2 regions of the Streptomyces sp. NPDC017993 genome follow, and region 1 is predicted to be linked to the other one. Evidence: riboswitches for the same ligand, from Rfam matches in the RefSeq annotation. Region 1 holds a riboswitch; the other holds the start of a gene.

Region 1 (9,352 bases):
GGCCCAGATCTTCTTGTTGTACATCACCACGCGGTTGCCCGCGTACCACGGAAGTGCGTACTGCTTTCCGTCCACCAGCGCGCTCTTGTTGAAGGCGTCGTTCCAGTCGGAGCCGATCTCCTTCTTCACGTCGCCGAGGTCGGCCAGGGCACCGGCCTTGGCGTAGGCGGCCGTCTGCGTGTTGCCGATTTCGACGACGTCCGGCGGAGTGTCCTCGGAGAGGGCGGTGCTCAGCTTCTGCTGAATTCCGTTCCACTGCTGGACCTTGAACTCGACCGTGGCGCCGGTCTTCTTCTTGAACTGCTCGGAGACCTGTTTCGTCCACTGTGCCGGGTTGGACCCGTCCATCACCCAAACGGTCAGCTTCTGGCCCTTGAAGCCATCCGCTCCCGCTTTGTTGTCGTCGCTGGACCCACAGGCAGCGACACTCACCAGCATTCCCGCGACCGCCGTCGCTGCTATGAGCCCACGCTTCATCGCGCTCTCCCCCAAAGGCCGGGTGTGGTCTTTAATGGTTTAGACCAGTGCCCGCAGCTTGGCCTAGACCTTTTGGGGTGTCAAGGGGTGTATAAGAGTCGCTGTCGGCTCCGTTACCGGACCGACATCCGGCGGGCCGGGACCTGCGAGGAAGCATGGGAACCCCACTCATGCCACGATGTGAGCCGCTACGTACGGAGGAGCCGGTGACGGCAGCGCGACAGGAGTCGGAGAGGCGGGTCATGGACACCGAAGGGGGCAGCGCCGAGAACGGCGGCGGCGCCACACGCACCGCTCGCGTGCCCAAGTACTACCGCCTCAAGCGGCACTTGCTGGAGATCACCGAGACTCTGCCGCCGGGGACCCCGGTGCCGCCCGAGCGCACCCTCGCCGCGGAGTTCGACACCTCCCGCACGACGGTGCGCCAGGCCCTCCAGGAACTGGTCGTCGAGGGCCGCCTGGAGCGCATCCAGGGCAAGGGCACCTTCGTGGCCAAGCCCAAGGTCTCCCAGGCGCTGCAACTGACCTCGTACACCGAGGACATGCGCGCCCAGGGGCTGGAACCGACGTCCCAGCTACTGGACATCGGCTATGTCACCGCGGACGACCAGCTGGCCGGCCTGCTGGACATCGCCACCGGCGGCCGGGTGCTGCGCATCGAGCGGCTCCGGCTGGCCAGCGGCGAGCCGATGGCCATCGAGATCACCCACCTGTCCGCCAAGCGGTTCCCCTCACTGCGCCGCAACCTCGTCAAGTACACCTCCCTCTACACCGCACTGGCCGAGGTCTACGACGTCCGCCTCGCGGAGGCCGAGGAGACCATCGAGACCTCCCTCGCCACCCCGCGCGAGGCCGGTCTGCTGGGCACCGATGTCGGCCTGCCCATGCTGATGCTCTCCCGGCACTCCCTCGACGCGCAGGGACAGCCGGTGGAGTGGGTGCGCTCGGTCTATCGGGGCGACCGCTACAAGTTCGTCGCCAGGCTGCAGCGCCCCACGGACTGAACGCCCGGCGCCCGGCCCCGTACACGACCGTGCGGGGCCGGGCGCACGCGCTGCCGCCGTCCGCCCCGGATCCGCCCCGGGTCCTCCGAGCTGCACCGATGCGCCCCGCTCCGGGACCCGTAGGCCGGCCGCAATGAAATCTCTTCCATACCGATATGCGGACAGCTAGTGACGCGCGCCACGGCCCTGCCATAGATTTCCAGCCGATTACACAGGAGATCGCCAGGGACGGAGCACACCCATGCCAGAGCCAGCCGAATCGCCAGGCACCAGAAAGGTCGTCACACCCGCGCGTGTGGTGATCGGGCTGTGCCTGCTCGCTCCGTTCGTGGCGATGCTGTGGGTGAGTTCCTACGCCAGGATCGAGCCGACCTTCATAGGGATCCCCTTCTTCTACTGGTACCAGATGGCGTGGGTGTTCATCTCGACCGCGCTGACCATGACCGCGTACAAGCTCGTGCAGCGTGAGAAGCGCGCGCGTAAGGCGGGTGCGGCACAGTGACTCTCCTGACAATCGCCTCCGCGGCCCCGGCCGCTCCGGCCCCGCCGGCCGCCTCGTCCACCGACGGCGTGAACGGCGTCGCGCTGGCCGTCTTCGTGTTCTTCTTCCTGGCCGTGACGGTCATGGGCTTCCTCGCCGCCCGCTGGCGCAAGGCTGAGCAGTCCGCCAACCTCGACGAATGGGGCCTGGGCGGCCGGAGCTTCGGCACCTGGGTGACGTGGTTCCTGCTCGGCGGCGACCTCTACACCGCGTACACCTTCGTCGCCGTCCCGGCGGCGATCTACGCGGCGGGCGCGGCCGGCTTCTTCGCCGTGCCCTACACGATCCTGGTCTATCCGCTGATCTTCACCTTCCTGCCCCGTCTGTGGTCGGTGTCGCACAAGCACGGCTATGTGACCACCTCCGACTTCGTCCGGGGCCGCTTCGGCTCCAAGGGCCTGTCGCTGGCCGTGGCGCTCACCGGCATCCTCGCGACCATGCCGTACATCGCGCTCCAACTGGTCGGCATCCAGGCCGTCCTGGACGTCCTGGGTATCGGCGGCGGCGAGACCACCAACTGGTTCGTCAAGGACCTGCCGCTACTGATCGCCTTCGCCGTCCTGGCGGCCTACACCTACTCCTCGGGGCTGCGGGCGCCCGCGCTCATCGCCTTCGTCAAGGACGGGCTGATCTACCTCGTCATCGCGGTGGCGATCATCTACATCCCGATCAAGCTGGGCGGCTTCGACGCGATCTTCGACTCGGCCGGGAAGGCGTTCGAGCAGCCGGGACCGACCGGTAAGCCGCGCGGTGAGCTGGCGAGCGGCCCCAACGCCCAATGGGCCTACGCCACGCTGGCGCTGGGCTCGGCGCTGGCGCTGTTCATGTACCCGCACTCGATCACCGCGACGCTGTCCTCGCGCAGCCGCAACGTGATCCGCCGCAACACCACGATCCTGCCGCTGTACTCCCTGATGCTGGGCCTGCTGGCGCTGCTCGGCTTCATGGCCATCAAGGCCGGCACGGAGATCCACGGCAACCCCCAGTTGGCGATTCCGCAGCTCTTCGAGGACATGTTCCCGAGCTGGTTCGCCGGCGTGGCGTTCGCCGCGATCGGCATCGGCGCCCTGGTGCCCGCGGCCATCATGTCGATCGCCGCGGCCAACCTCTTCACCCGCAATGTCTACAAGGACTTCCTGAAGCCGGACGCCACCCCGGCCCAGGAGCACAAGGTCGCCAAGCTCGTCTCGCTGCTGGTGAAGGTCGGCGCGCTGGCCTTCGTCCTGACCATGGACAAGACGGTCGCCATCAACTTCCAGCTGCTGGGCGGCATCTGGATCCTGCAGACCATGCCGTCCCTCGTCGGCGGTCTGTTCACCCGCTGGTTCCACCGCTGGGCGCTGCTCGCCGGCTGGGCGGTCGGCATGGCGTACGGCACGCTCGCGGCGTACGGCGTGGCCAGCCCCACCCAGGCGCACTTCGGCGGCTCCAGCAGGGAGATCCCGGGTATCGGTGAGATCGGCTACATCGGCCTGACCGCGTTCGTGCTGAACGTCGTGGTCACCGTCGTGCTGACCTTCGCCCTGAAGGCCGCGAAGGCGCCGGACGGCGTCGACGAGACCAGCCCCGGCGACTACACCGCGGACATCGGCGACAAGGGCGTCAGCCCCGACCTGCCGCCTGCTACCGCGGAGGAGGCCCCCGCGGGCCGCTGACCCGCCGCACCGCTCCCGGCCACGGGCCGTCGCACCCCCAGGGTGCGGCGGCCCGTTCGCGTGCGGAGCGCGGCGCGACGTCCGCGCCGGTTCAGCTCACCCAGTCCTTGAGCGCCTCGGTTTCGAGCGTGATGTTCACCGGGTCCGGCAGGTGGAGCGACTTGCCGAAGGGGACGGTGTGGACGTTCTCGTAGCGGTCGGCGTCGGGCCGGCTGTAGACCGTGACGTGGTGGGCATCACGGTCCACCAGCAGAGAGAGCGGGATGCCGGTCTCCGCGTACGCACGGGGCTTTTCCACCCGGTCCCGCTGGTCGGCATCGGGGTCGTGGGAGGCGACCTCGACAACCATCAGAACCGGGTCGGGGCCGGCCCATTCGCCCTGGCCGACGAAAGCATCCATGGGCGCGAGCGTCCCGTCCGGGCGGGCACGGCCGCTTCGGTACGTCTGCACCTTCAGGCCCTGGCCGGGCGTCGAGCCAGAGCTCGGGCCGATGCTGCATACAGACACGGGTAAGCCACTGGATGATCCGCCCGTGGTCCCCGTCCGGCATGGGCTTGCTCCTGACCGTCCCGTCGATAAGTTCCCACCGCGCGCCTTCCTCCAGGCGGGCGAGTATCCGAGCGGCCTCTTCGAAATGCTCGGTGCCCATGATGTGCGGCCGGTCGGCAAGCGCGGTCATGGAACCTTCTCCCTCTGTCATCAACGGAGCGGGAGACGTAGGAAGCCGATAGCCGAGCGCACGGACAGACACCGCTTGATCACTCTCAACTCACTAGATATGGGGGTGCACACGAGAAGCCACCACCACATGTATGCTCGTGCTCGCTGTCGCCGCAGGGGAATCCGGTGCGAATCCGGAACTGTCCCGCAACGGTGTACGAGCACGCCCATAAGGCCCCAAAGCCCTACCGGCGCGCCCGTGGAGTCCGAAGACCTGCCGACGGTACGCCCGCACCGCCATCGGTGCGGACGTCGATACGTCCGGGCCCCGTGGGATGGGCCGGTGGACGCCGCGCGGTGTGCCCGCGCATCCCGACATTCCGGGGTGCCGCATGCCCGCGCGCGCCCGTCGCGCCCCTCCCTCCTGGCCCCCGCCGAGTGAGGGAGAGCATCACGTGACCATCGCGCCAACGGAGCCCGCGTCAGACGCCGAGGTCGTGCAGTCCGCGCCGCCCGCCCCCGCCGACCGGGACGGCCGTGCCGAGGACGGCCCCGGTGTGGCCCTGCTGCGCACCCTGACCGAGCTGACCGAGGACCTGACCGCGACCGACCCCGGCAAGGTGGCCGCCGCCGCCCTCCGCGGCCGCCACGCGGGCTCCGACGAGGCCGAGTTGCGCTCACTCGCGATCGAGGCCGCGGCCGGTCTGATCGGTGACGAGCCGCAGTACTCCCGGCTCGCGGCGCGGCTGCTCACCCTCGCCATCGCGGAGGAGGCCGCGGGCCAGGGCGCCACCGCGTTCTCCGCCTCGGTGGAGGTCGGTCACCGCGAAGGTCTGATCGCCGACGCCACCGCCGCGTTCGTCCGCACCCACGCCGCCCGCCTGGACGCCTCCGTCGACAAGGCCCTCGCCGACGGCGCCGACGACCGCTTCGGCTACTTCGGCCTGCGCACCCTGCACTCCCGCTACCTCCTGCGGCACCCCACCACCCGTCAGGTCATCGAGACACCACAGCACTTCCTGCTCCGGGTGGCCTGCGGTCTCGCCGAGAACGACTCCACGGCCGCGCTGGACGACGTCGCCGAGCTGTACCGCCTCACCAGCTCACTGTCCTATCTGCCGTCCTCCCCCACCCTGTTCAACTCCGGCACCCGCCACCCGCAGATGTCCTCGTGCTATCTGCTGGACTCCCCGCTGGACGAACTCGACTCGATCTACGACCGCTACCACCAGGTCGCCCGGCTCTCCAAGCACGCCGGCGGCATCGGTCTTTCCTACTCCCGGATCCGCGCACGGGGGTCGCTGATCCGGGGCACCAACGGCCACTCGAACGGCATCGTGCCGTTCCTGCGCACCCTGGACGCCTCGGTCGCGGCGGTGAACCAGGGCGGCCGCCGCAAGGGCGCCGCCTGCGTCTACCTGGAGACCTGGCACGCCGACATCGAGGAGTTCCTGGAGCTGCGCGACAACACCGGCGAGGAGGCCCGCCGTACGCACAACCTGAACATCGCGCACTGGATCCCGGACGAGTTCATGCGCCGCGTCGAGGCGGACGCCGACTGGTCGCTGTTCTCGCCGTCGGACGCGCCGGAGCTGGTGGACCTGTGGGGCGACGAGTTCGACGCCGCCTACCGCAGGGCCGAGGCCGAGGGCAGGGCGCTCAAGCAGATCCCGGCCCGGCTGCTGTACTCGCGGATGATGCGCACCCTGGCGCAGACCGGCAACGGCTGGATGACGTTCAAGGACGCCGCCAACCGCACCGCCAACCAGACCGCCGAGCCCGGCAAGGTCGTGCACTCGTCAAACCTGTGCACCGAGATCCTGGAGGTCACGGACGACGGGGAAACCGCGGTCTGCAACCTCGGGTCGGTCAACCTCGCCGCGCATCTGGGCGACGAGGCCGCCGGCTGGGAGGAAGCGATGGACTGGGAGCGGCTGGACGCGACGGTCCGCACCGCCGTCACCTTCCTCGACCGCGTCGTGGACATCAACTTCTACCCGACCGAGCAGGCCGGCGCCTCCAACTCCCGCTGGCGGCCGGTCGGTCTGGGCCTGATGGGCCTGCAGGACGTCTTCTTCCGGCTGCGGCTGCCGTTCGACTCGGCCGAGGCGCGGGAGCTGTCGACCCGGATCTCCGAGCGGATCATGCTCGCCGCGTACGAGGCGTCCGCCGACCTGGCGGAGCGGCGCGGCCCGCACCCTGCCTGGTCCTCCACCCGCACCGCCCGCGGGGTGCTGCACCCCGACCACTACCCCAACGCCGAGCCCCGCTGGGCGGACCGCTGGGCGGCGCTGCGGACCCGGATCGCGGCGACCGGAATGCGGAACTCGCTTCTGCTGGCGATCGCGCCGACCGCGACGATCGCCTCGATCGCGGGCGTGTACGAGTGCATCGAGCCGCAGGTCTCCAACCTCTTCAAGCGCGAGACGCTGTCCGGCGAGTTCCTCCAGGTCAACGCCTATCTGATCGAGGAGCTCAAGGCGCTGGGGCTGTGGGACGCGCGGACCCGCGACGCCCTGCGCGAGGCCAACGGCAGTGTGCAGGACGTCGAGTGGATTCCCGAGGAGGTCCGGGCGCTGTACCGCACCGCCTGGGAGGTCCCGCAGCGCGCGCTGATCGACATGGCCGCGGCCCGTACTCCGTACCTCGACCAGAGCCAGTCGCTGAACCTCTTCATGGCGTCACCGACCATCGGCAAGCTCAGCTCGATGTACGCCTACGCCTGGAAACGCGGCATCAAGACCACGTACTACCTGCGCTCCCGCCCGGCGACGCGGATCGCGCAGTCGGCGCGCGGCACGGCGGCCGCGGCCCCCGCCACCGTCCCCCAGCAGGCCACCGACCCCGACGCGGTCGCCTGCTCCCTGGAAAACCCCGAGTCCTGCGAGGCCTGCCAGTAATGACCACCGAAGCCACCACAGCATCCGCGGCACACACGGCCACCACCGGTACCAAGAACCTCCTGGACCCGGGCTTCGAACTGACGCTGCGACCCATGCGGTACCCCGACTTCTACGACCGCTACCGCGACGCGATCAAGAACACCTGGACGGTGGAGGAGGTCGACCTCCACTCCGACGTCACCGACCTCGCCAAGCTCTCGCCGGGCGAGCAGCACATGATCGGCCGACTGGTCGCGTTCTTCGCGACCGGCGACTCGATCGTGTCCAACAACCTGGTCCTGACGCTCTACAAGCACATCAACTCCCCCGAGGCGCGGCTGTACCTGAGCCGTCAGCTGTTCGAGGAGGCGGTGCACGTCCAGTTCTATCTGACGCTGCTGGACACCTACCTGCCCGACCCGGACGACCGCGCCGCCGCCTTCGCGGCCGTGGAGAACATCCCGTCCATCCGCGAGAAGGCCGAGTTCTGCTTCAAATGGATGGACTCGGTCGAGAGCATCGACCGGCTGGAGTCCAGGGCCGACCGGCGCCGCTTCCTGCTCAACCTGATCTGCTTCGCGGCCTGCATCGAGGGCCTGTTCTTCTACGGCGCCTTCGCCTACGTCTACTGGTTCCGCTCGCGCGGCCTGCTGCACGGCCTGGCCACCGGCACCAACTGGGTGTTCCGCGACGAGTCCATGCACATGGAGTTCGCGTTCTCGGTGGTGGACACCGTCCGCCAGGAGGAGCCCGACCTCTTCGACGACCAGCTGGAGCAGCAAGTCGTCGAGATGCTCAAGGAAGCCGTGGAGGCGGAGCTGCAGTTCGGCCGTGACCTGTGCGGCGAGGGCCTGCCGGGCATGAACACCGAGTCGATGCGCGAGTACCTCCAGTGCGTCGCCGACCAGCGGTTGCAGCGTCTGGGCTTCCCGCCCGTGTACGGCTCGGAGAACCCGTTCTCCTTCATGGAGTTGCAGAACGTCCAGGAGCTGACGAACTTCTTCGAGCGCCGGGCCTCGGCCTACCAGGTCGCCGTCGAGGGCTCGGTCTCCTTCGACGACGACTTCTGACCGCCGCGTTCACCGCGAATCCTGCCGCGACGCCCCTTCGTCCCATCTGCCGTCCCGCCGATTGTGAGCATTCGGTTAGATGGCAAACCCGTCCGCCTCCCGCCTCGTCTACGGGAGCATGAAGGGAACGAAGGGGCGTCGCCGGTTCATCGACTATCCGCGCCTGGGGCGGGAGGGGCCGCGCCGCTGGCTGCCCTCCTGGCGTCTGGTGGCCGGCACCTTCGGGGCCGGCATCGCGGTCCTCGCCGGACTGTTCGCGCTCGTCTACGTCAACGTCGGCATCCCGAACGAGAACGCGCTGGCCGGCCGGGAAGCCACCGTCTACTACTGGGCGGACGGCAGCCAGATGGTGAGCGTCGGGCCCGTCAACCGGCAGAACATCTCGCTCGACAAGGTGCCCGACTCCGTCGAGAGCGCCGTCATCTCGGCGGAGAACGCCACCTTCTACAGCGACTCGGGCGTCTCGTTGCAGGGCATCGCCCGCGCCGTCGTGAACATGGTCTCCGGCGAGGAGGCGCAGGGCGGCTCCACCATCACCCAGCAATACGTGAAGAACACCTATCTCTCGCAGGACCAGACGGTCACCCGCAAGGTCAAGGAATTCATCATCTCCTTGAAGGTGAACAACCAGAAGTCCAAGCAGGAGATTCTCCGCGGTTACCTCAACACCAGCTGGTTCGGGCGCGGTTCGTACGGAATCCAGGCCGCCGCGCACGCGTATTACGGCATCGACGCACAGCGGCTCAATCCCGGTCAGGCCGCCCTGCTGGCCGCCTTGTTGAAGGGCGCGGAGCAGTACGATCCGGGCCTGGGCAAGGCGTCCCACGAGCGGGCGGTGGCACGCTGGAAGTGGATTCTGGACCGGCAGGTCGACACCGGCGCCATGAGCGCGGCCGAGCGGGCGAAATACCGGGTCTTCCCGGAACCACGGGCGTTGGAGAAACCCACCAGTCAGGCCGGGCAGACCGGCTATCTGGTCGATGTCGCCAACAAGTTCATCAAGAGCGGCAGCGGTCTGACCGACAAGGACCTGGCGCGCGGCGGCTACCGCATTTACACCAC
Region 2 (9,352 bases), on a different contig from region 1:
TCGACGGTGACCCGGCCGTGCAGGGTGCCCCCGGTGAAGTGCGGTACGAGCCCGCAGACGGCGTTCAGCAGAGTCGACTTGCCGACACCGGAGGGGCCGACGAGGAGACACAGCTCCCCTTCGGGGACGGTCAGGTCGACGTCCCGCACGGCGGGCTCGGTGGCGTCCCCGTAGGTGACCGACACCTGCTCGAACCGGATCACTGGGTGGACTCCCTCTGTGACGTGGGCGACTGCGGCGGCGTCGGCGAGATCGGTGACTGCGGCGCCTGCTGTGACTGCGGTGGCTCCGGTGACTTCGGAGACCGCGGCGACCGCAGAGACTTCTTCGACGTATCGGGGCCGTGACCGGGTGTGCGACCGGGGGTGCGACCGCCGTCGGGCCCGCCACTCGGCCCGGCACGTTCGGGCGAGGTGCGGGCCGGCAGGGGCGCGACGAACGCGGGCAGCAGGCCCACCAGTATGCCGAGGGCCGGCCAGAGCGGGAGGACGGGTGCGGTGAGGGGGACGACGGGCGGCTGGAGGGCGCCGGGCGCGACGGCGTCCGCCCAGATCATCAGGGCTGCCACGGCGATGCCGGAGCCGGCCACCAGCCAGGCGCGGGTGCCCCAGCGTTCCGGCCGGTAGCGGGTGCGTACGGAGCGGCGGCCGCCCAGCCACAACCCGCCGAGCGCGGCGGCGAGTCCGGCGAGCAGCAGGGGCAGCCCGTAGCCGGCGCCGGTCCCGGCCAGCAGCCCGTAGGTCCCGGCGCAGACGCCGAGCAGGCCGCCGAGGGTGAGGACCGAGGTGGTGTGCCGGACGGCGCGTGGCACCTGGGCGGCGCGGCCGTAGCCGCGGGCGTCCATCGCGGCGGCCAGCGCGACCGAGCGCTCCAGCGCCCCTTCCAGCACGGGCAGTCCGACCTGGAGGAGGGCCTTGAAGCCGCGGTCGGGACGGCCGCGCAGCCGACGGGCCGCGCGCAGTCGCTGCACGTCGGCCACCAGATTCGGCGCGAACGTCATCGCGACGACGACCGCGACGCCCGCCTCGTAGAGGGCCCCGGGCAGCGACTTCAGCATCCGGGCGGGGTTGGCGAGGGCGTTCGCGGCGCCGACGCAGATGAGGAGGGCGGCCAGCTTCAGGCCGTCGTAGAGGGCGAAGAGCATGCCCTCGGCGGTGACCCGGCCGCCGATCCGGACGCCCCGCGCCCAGTCGGGGAGCGGCACTTCGGGCAGCGTCACAAGAACGTGGGAACCGGGGATCGGCGAGCCCAGGACGAAGGCGAAGACCAGCCGGATGGCGATCACGAACAGGCCGAGCTTGGCGAACGCACCGTACGACCGGGCCCAGGGCGCGTCCGTACGGCGGGCCGCGACGACGTAGCCCGCCACCCCGACCAGCATGCCGAGCAGCAGCGGATTGGTGGTGCGGGAGGCCGCGGTCGCCAGGCCGAGCGCCCACAGCCACCACGCTCCGGCGTGCAGCGCGGTGGTACGGGTCGCGCGCGGGGCGCTCATCCGCGTCGGCGGCGTGCCTGCCATACGGCCGCCGCTCCCAGGGCGAAGACGGCCGCGCCGCCGCCGAGCAGTCCGGCGGACGGGCCGCCGTCCTCGCCGTGGTCCACCGTGCCGGAACCCCGCTCCGCCGACGGCGCGGAGGCGTCCGGCCCGGAGCCCGCGGCTGCCTCGTCCTTGCCGCCTGCCTCGTCCTCGGCCCCCGTGTCGCCTGATCCGCCGACCCGGTCCGCGCACCCCGACCGCGGGTAGTCGGCGATGGCGCACAACAGGGCGTGGGGGTCGTACCGCAGCGGCCGGGCGACCGCGGCCAGTACCTCACCCGCCGAGGCGTCCTCAGGGACAACGGCGCAGTGCGTCCGCGGCTTCGGCGGCCGCTCCCCGCCGGGCGCGTCCGACGCACTGCCGAAGTCGATGACGACGCCGACCCGCTTGCTGTTCTCCTTGGCGGGTGTGCCCTGGCAGATCGCGTCGAAGTCGGCGGCCGTGCGCGGGCCGGCGGCCGCGGCGGAGTCGGCGCTCACGGTGAACCGGAACCCCTCGACCGCACCGTCGGCCGGCCGCGCGGTGGCCGGCCCTTCGGTCGCGTACGCCCAGGAACCGGCGGCGCCACCGGAGCCGCCCGAGCCGCCCTTGCTGTTCCAGAAGGACCAGTAGCGGTACTCCTGCGCCTGGGCGGGCGCGGCGGCCAGGCCGCTGATCGTGCCGGCCAGCAGCAGGGCGCAGGCGATACGAGGGAAGCGCATCAGAGGGCGTTCTTCTTCTTGCGGCCGCTCAGCAGGAAGCCGATACCGGCGCCCACGGCGAGCCCGACGCCGACGACCCACCAGATGCCCATGCCGCTCCCGCTGTCCTCCGTGTCCTTCGCGTCGGCGCTCTTCCCCTGCTTCTGGCCGGCGGCCGGCGCGGGGCCGGTGGCGTTGAGAGCGGCGACCAGGTCGGTGCCGCCGAAGGCGCGCGGGTCGGTGCCCGTGGCGTGCGCGGCGAGCACCAGCTGGGCATACGCGGCCGGGCCGTTCTGCTTCGCCCAGTCCGCCGCGTGCTGTTCCAGCCACTTCAGCGGCTTCTGCGCGGCCGCGCCGTGCGCTCCCGCGGCCAGCGCGAGGACGGTGTCGGCGGTGTTGCCGACGTCCGGCTGGTCCTCCGCGCCGGGCATCGCGGACAGCAGGTGCTGCCCGTTCGCGTCGAGCTGCGCGACGAGGTAGGCGTCCGCGCCCCCGGCCGCCACCTTCCGGGCACCGGCGTCCGCGCTGCCCTTGCCCTTACCGTCGTCGCCCTGGCTGTCCGCACCGTCCTTGCAGGTCAGCGGGCGGACAGGGGTGACTGTGTCCTTGCCGGCCGGCGTGACGACGAAGCCCTCGCCGAGGGCGCCCAGCGCGGCGGCCGCGGTGGCGTCGGCGTTCGGGGCCAACGCGCCGTCCTTGGGCTGGAAGGCGAAGGCGCCGCGCTCCGCGGACTTCGCCCTGCAGCCCAGCTGGAAGGTCAGCAGCGCGTCGAAGGGCGACTTGCCGCCCTCTTCCGAGGTCACGGCGGCCGGCTTCTCGCCCGCCGCGACGAGTGCCCCGATGACCACGGAGGTGGAGTTGGCGTCGCTCGCCGAGCCCGCCATCGAACTCCATCCGCCGTCCTTGTTCTGCACGGACTTCAGCCAGCCCACGGCCTTCTTCACGGCGTCACCGTGTCCGCCGAGCGCGGCCAGTGCCTGCACCGCGGCGCCCGTCTGGTTGGTGTCCCGCATCGTCTTGGCGGCGCAGGGCTTCGCCGGGTCGGCCCGGAAGGCGGCGAACGAACCGTCGGCGCACTGCTGCCCGGTGAGCCAGTCGACCGCCGACGCCGCGGGCCGCAGGCCCACCGTGTCCTGCGCGAGCAGGGCGAGGGACTGCCGCCACACGCCGTCGTACTCAGGGGAGGTGGCGCCGTACAGGCCGGCGGGCAGCTTCGCGGGGGAGGGCGAGGGGGCCGCGGCCGGGGCGGCGGAGTCGGCGAACGCGGCCGGGGCGGCGGCCGCGCCCAGCACCGCCGCGGTGGCCAGCGCCGCGGCGGCGCGGCGTGCCAGGACGGCGAAGGAAGGAGCCATGGGGTCGGTGCCTCTCGGGGTCGGTTCGCAGCGGTGTACGCAGCCGCGCTCGGCCGGCCGCCCGCGCGCCCGGTCGTCGGACCCACGCGGTGGCACCGGGCTCAGCTCCGTATACCTCGACGGTGCCGCGCACCGGCCGTCCGAAGGCGGGGCCGGGGCGGGAGCCTTGGTCGTGCGCCAGCGGGTGCTCCGGCTCGTACGGCCGTGCGTGCCGCGTAAGCGTCGCGGTGCGCGGGCGGGCCGTCCTCACGGTTGCGGGTCAGCGCCGGATTTTCACCGGCTTCCCCCGATAGGCACGGATGAAGTTTTCACGCACACCTTAACCGGCGCCCGCAAGGGGTTCGCTCGCACGTACGGATACCGGCGGGAACGCGGCCCCGGCGTGCGGGCGCGGGGAGCGGGGCGGCGGAGCCCTTCCCCGCGGGCGGTGTCGGGCGGTGTCGGGCGGTGTCGGGCGCCGGCCCTCGGGGGTCATGCCGCCCGGTACGTCACCGGGTCGGAGCCGGGGACGGGCTCGGCGTGCCCGAGTTTCACCAGGCGGCGCAGGTGGGCCTCGGCTTCCGAGACGGCGATGTTGCGGGAGCCGTAGGGGATCTGCTCCCAGGGGCGGTTCCACTCCATCGCCACCGCGAGCTGCCAGGGCGTGAGGGGTTCGCGGAGCAGTGCTCTCAGTCCGGACAGGCGCTCTTCGTGGTGGGCGAGGAGTTCTTGCACGCGCCCGTCCGCGTCGGCGAACGCGTGCTGGTGGGCGGGCAGCACCTCGGCGGGGGCGAGCCTGCCGATCCGCTCCAGGGAGTCGAGGTAGTCGCCCAGCGGGTCGGTGACCGTGGCGTCGTCCGGGTCCTCGTACAGCCCGACGTGCGGGGTGATGCCGGGGAGGAGGTGGTCGCCGGAGAACAGCCGGCCGAAGCGGTGGGGCTGCCCGGCCGGGGCCCCGGCCACCGCACTCCCGGCCTCCCCGTCCCCGGCCCCCGCACCGGCCCCCGTGCCCCGCCCCGGGTGCTCCTCCTCCAGATGCAGGCAGACGTGTCCCGGGGTGTGCCCCGGCGTCCAGATCCCCCGCAGCCGACGCCCGGGGAGGTCGAGCAGCTCGCCGGGGGCGATGTCGCGGTCGGGCAGCGCGGGCCGCCGGGCGGGCAGTGACCGGGCGCTGCCCTTGGCGCGGGCCGCCCGCAGGGGCGCGAGGTGGTCCTCGGGCGCGCCCGCCGCCGTGAGTTTGGCGGTCAGGTAGTCGAGCCACCGGCCCGGCTCGGCCTCGCGGCTGCGGCGGACCATGGCGGTGTCGGCCGCGTGCATCGCGATCCAGGCCCCGGACGCCTCGCGGACCTTGGCGGAGAGGCCGTGGTGGTCGGGGTGGTGGTGGGTGATCAGGACGCCGTGCAGGTCGGTGACGGCGAACCCGCATCCCTCGACACCGGCGACGAGGGTGTCCCAGGAGTCCGGGTCGTCCCAGCCGGTGTCGATGAGCACCGGACCGCGGTCGGTCTCCAGGAGGTGGACGAGGGTGTGGCCGAGCGGATTGTCCGGGATGGGGACGGCGATGCTCCATACCCCGCCCCTGTGGTCGGTCACCTGTGTCATCCCGGTCCCCTCTCGGTGTGGGCCTGCCCGGTCACTATAACTAGAACGAGTTCCAGTACGTCCTGAAGTGGTCTTTTCGATGGCGGAGTTGAGGCAGTAGACAGGCACCGGCTAGGAAGTGGGGGCCGACGGCGCGGTGATTGTGTGCGCGCCGTGGACTCCTGCAAGGGGAACTGGTATCAGTTTCTGATGCAGCGTCAGATGTCGGCGGGCGCATGAATGCCAGCCGGCCGAGGGCGGCCAACCCGCGGGAGGCGGCAGCGATGAGCGACCTCGTCGAGCACGGAAAGCTCTACATAGGCGGTGAGTTGGTCGACCCGGCCGGCCGCGACACGATCGAGGTCGTCTCACCGCACACCGAGCAGGTCATCGGCCGGGTTCCGCACGCCTCCCGGGCCGATGTCGACCGCGCGGTGGCTGCGGCCCGCACGTCCTTCGACTCCGGGGTCTGGGCCAGGGCCCCGCTGGCGGAGCGGATCGCCGTGGTGACCCGCATCAAGGACGCCTTCGCCGCGCGCAGCGAGGAGATCGCCCGGGTCATCAGCTCCGAGAACGGCACACCCGTCACCTCCGGACTGATGGTGCAGTCGCTGGCGGCGATGCTGGTGTGGGACGCGGCCCTCGCCGTGGCCCGTGACTTCCCGTTCGAGGAGCGGCGCGCCGGCCTGCTGGGCCCGCTGCTGGTCCGCCGGGAGCCGGCCGGGGTGGTCGCGGCCGTCGTGCCCTGGAACGTCCCGCAGTTCACCGCCGCCGCCAAGCTCGCGCCGGCCCTGCTGGCGGGCTGCTCGGTGGTGTTGAAGGTGTCGCCGGAGACTCCGCTGGACGCCTACCTCCTCGCCGAGATCGTGACCGAGGCCGGGCTGCCGGAGGGGGTGCTGTCGATCCTGCCCGCGGACCGGGAGGTCAGTGAGTACCTGGTCGGGCATCCGGGCGTGGACAAGGTCTCGTTCACCGGGTCGGTGGCGGCGGGCAAGCGGGTCATGGAGGTCGCGGCCCGCAACCTCAGCCGCGTCACGCTGGAGCTGGGCGGCAAGTCCGCCGCGGTGATCCTGCCGGACGCGGATCTGGAAGCGGCGGTGGCCGGCATCGTGCCGTTCGCCTGGATGATCAACGGCCAGGCGTGTGTGGCCCAGACGCGGATTCTCGCGCCGCGCAGTCGCTACGACGAGATCGCCGAGCGGTTCACCGCGGCGGCCGGCGCCCTGACCGTCGGCGACCCGCTGGATCCGGCCACCGAACTCGGCCCGCTGGTCGCCCGCCGGCAGCAGCAGCGTTCGCTGGACTACATCGCGCTCGGCCAGCAGGAAGGCGCCAAGGTCCTGACGGGGGGCGGCCGGCCCGAGGGGCAGCCGACGGGCTGGTACGTCGAGCCGACGCTCTTTGGCGAGGTCGCCAACTCCATGCGGATAGCCCGCGAGGAGATCTTCGGCCCGGTCATCTGCCTGCTGCCCTACGACGACGAGGCCGAGGCGGTACGGATCGCCAACGACTCCGACTACGGCCTCTCCGGCTCGGTGTGGACGGCCGACGTCGAGCGGGGCATCGACATCGCGCGGCAGGTGCGCACCGGTACGTACTCGGTGAACACCTTCAGCATCGACATGCTCGGCCCGTTCGGCGGCTACAAGAACTCCGGCATCGGGCGGGAGTTCGGCCCGGAGGGGTTCGGCGAGTATCTGGAGCACAAGATGATCCACCTGCCGGCGGGTGCCTGATGGGGGACCGCTGGCGGGTGGAGGTGGACCGGAGCGTGTGCATCGGGTCGGGGATGTGCGTCGGGGCGGCACCCGACGGCTTCCGCCTCGACTCCGCCCGGCAGTCGCACCCGGTGGTGCCGGAGGGTGACCCCGCCGAGAGCGTGCTGGCGGCGGCCGAGGGGTGCCCGGTCGAGGCGATCCTCATCACCGCGGCGGACAGCGGTCAGCCGGTCTTCCCGCCGGAGGAGTGAGGAGCCGTCCCCGACCCCGGTCGAGTCCCCGGCCGCGGCCCCGGATCCGGTGCGGTGACGTCGATCAGCCGGCAGACCGTCTCGATGTCGATCTTCACCTGGGCGATCGAGGCCCGCCCGGACAGCCAGGTGATCAGCGCCGAGTGCCAGGTGTGCTCGATGACGCGTACCGCGGACAACTGGTCGGGGGTGGCGGGCCCGTCCAGGTTCATCGCGTCCAGGATGATCGCGGTGGTCAGCCGGGAGACGGTGTCCACCTCGGGGCTGACCGAGCGGTCGGCGAAGGTCAGCGCGCGCACCATGGCGTCCGCGAGGTGCGGTTCGCGCTGGAGGGCGCGGAACGCCCGCATCAGGGTCTGGGCGACCCGTTTGCCCGGGTCCTCCTCCGACGGCGGCCGCTTGCGCAACGTCTCGTGCATGTGCTGGAGCTGGTCCTGCATGGTCGCGACCAGCAGATGCACCTTGGAGGGGAAATAGCGGTAGAGGGTGCCGAGTGCGACGCCCGAGGACTCGGCCACCTCGCGCATCTGCACGGCGTCGAACCCGCCGCGGCCGGCCAGCTTGGCGCTGGTGTGCAGGATGCGGCGTCGACGGGCCTCCTGACGTTCGGTCAGGGGAGGACTCGCGGGAAGCGCCGGCTTGGCCGCCTTGGATTCCGTAGTCATATATCCCATTCCGTGGCATTGCGTCCGCGATGCGGTGAGTGCCGGTGGTGTGATCGGCACAGCATGGCAGGGGGGCGGGTCGTGGCGCGAATCACCTGGTGCGACTCTTTCCGCGGGGGGCTCGGCCGGTAGATTCGAAGCTCCGTGAACTGATCAGTAGCCGATCAGTTCTGAAACTTGTTCTAGATTACCGCCAGCGGTTACGCTCCGGCGAAAGTCCAGTGAGAAGGGGGCCGAGCGTGACCGCAGAGGCCGTCCAGGCAGCCGCGCCTCGCCCCGCAGAGGCCCCCTCGGCCTCCGCCCCGCACAACGGCGACGGACCCCTGCGCATCGCGATGCTCACCTACAAGGGGAACCCTTTCTGCGGTGGTCAAGGCGTCTATGTCCGCCACCTCTCGCGCGAACTGGCCCGGCTCGGCCACACCGTTGAGGTCATCGGCGCCCAGCCCTACCCCGTTCTCGACGACGGGGTGACGCTGACCGAGCTGGCCAGCCTCGACCTCTACCGGCAGCCCGACCCGTTCCGCACGCCGCGGCTCCGCGAGTTCCGCGACTGGGTCGACGCCCTCGAAGTCGGCACGATGTGGACCGGCGGCTTCCCCGAGCCGCTCACCTTCTCCCTGCGGGCCCGGCGTCACCTCGCCGCCCGGCAGGGCGAGTTCGACGTCGTGCACGACAACCAGACGCTCGGATACGGCCTGCTCGGCGGTCCGCGCGCGATCGGCGCCCCGCTGGTCACCACGATTCACCACCCCATCACCGTCGACCGGCGCCTGGACCTGGAAGCCGCCGACGGCTGGCGGCGCCGCGCCTCGGTCCGCCGCTGGTACGGCTTCACCCGGATGCAGAAGCGGGTCGCCCGCCGGCTGCCGTCCGTGCTCACCGTCTCCGGCTCCTCCCGCCAGGAGATCGTCGACGACCTCGGCGTGGCCGACGGCCGGATCCACGTCGTGCACATCGGCGCCGACACCGACCTCTTCTCCCCGGACCCGTCCGTCCCCGAGGTGCCCGGCCGGATCGTCACGACCTCCAGCGCCGACGTGCCGCTCAAGGGCCTGGTCCACCTCGTCGAGGCGCTCGCCAAGGTCCGTACCGAGAACCCCGACGCGCATCTGGTGGTCGTCGGCAAGCGCGCCGACGACGGACCGGTCGCCGCGGCCATCGAACGCCACGGCCTCGCCCACGCCATCGAGTTCGTCAAGGGCATCAGCGACAGCGAACTCGTCGACCTGGTGCGCGGCGCGCAGATCGCCTGTGTGCCCTCCCTCTACGAGGGCTTCTCGCTCCCCGCGGCCGAGGCGATGGCCACCGGCACCCCGCTGCTGGCCACCACCGGCGGCGCCATCCCCGAAGTCGCCGGCGCCGACGGCGAGACCTGTCTGGCGGTGCCCCCGGGCGACGCCGGCGCACTGGCTGCCGGGCTCCTCCGCCTCCTGGGAGACGCCCCGTTGCGCCGGCGGCTGGGCGCGGCGGGACGCGAGCGGGTGCTCGCCCGCTTCACCTGGCGGCAGGCCGCCCTCGGCACCGCGGAGCGCTACCGTGAGGCGATCGCCCTCCAGACGGACCGCGCCGCCGCCGGAACCCGTCCT

Evidence for each region. A riboswitch is a leader RNA that binds a small molecule or an ion and turns the genes downstream of it on or off. The one in region 1 is predicted to bind cobalamin.
Region 2: linked by a shared signal. The riboswitch ahead of ACH4FH_RS28540 (prenyltransferase/squalene oxidase repeat-containing protein) and the one ahead of ACH4FH_RS24435 (ribonucleoside-diphosphate reductase subunit alpha) in region 1 are both predicted to bind cobalamin.

Annotation. Positions count from the first base shown of each region.
Region 1 covers NZ_JBIRGO010000013.1:185,114-194,465, forward strand. The annotation lists gene ACH4FH_RS24410 (extracellular solute-binding protein) at 1-477, opposite strand, end outside; gene ACH4FH_RS24415 (GntR family transcriptional regulator) at 720-1,481, shown strand; gene ACH4FH_RS24420 (DUF3311 domain-containing protein) at 1,723-1,983, shown strand; gene mctP (monocarboxylate uptake permease MctP) at 2,052-3,677, shown strand; partial or broken gene ACH4FH_RS24430 (Uma2 family endonuclease) at 3,769-4,357, opposite strand; cobalamin riboswitch at 4,474-4,635, shown strand; gene ACH4FH_RS24435 (ribonucleoside-diphosphate reductase subunit alpha) at 4,794-7,238, shown strand; gene ACH4FH_RS24440 (ribonucleotide-diphosphate reductase subunit beta) at 7,238-8,290, shown strand; gene ACH4FH_RS24445 (transglycosylase domain-containing protein) at 8,409-9,352, shown strand, end outside.
Region 2 covers NZ_JBIRGO010000017.1:180,063-189,414, reverse strand. The annotation lists gene ACH4FH_RS28555 (ABC transporter ATP-binding protein) at 1-203, opposite strand, end outside; gene ACH4FH_RS28550 (CbiQ family ECF transporter T component) at 200-1,519, opposite strand; gene ACH4FH_RS28545 (SCO2322 family protein) at 1,492-2,238, opposite strand; gene ACH4FH_RS28540 (prenyltransferase/squalene oxidase repeat-containing protein) at 2,238-3,569, opposite strand; cobalamin riboswitch at 3,731-3,912, opposite strand; gene ACH4FH_RS28535 (MBL fold metallo-hydrolase) at 4,041-5,150, opposite strand; gene ACH4FH_RS28530 (aldehyde dehydrogenase) at 5,414-6,865, shown strand; gene ACH4FH_RS28525 (ferredoxin) at 6,865-7,098, shown strand; gene ACH4FH_RS28520 (TetR family transcriptional regulator) at 7,071-7,763, opposite strand; gene ACH4FH_RS28515 (glycosyltransferase family 4 protein) at 8,003-9,352, shown strand, end outside.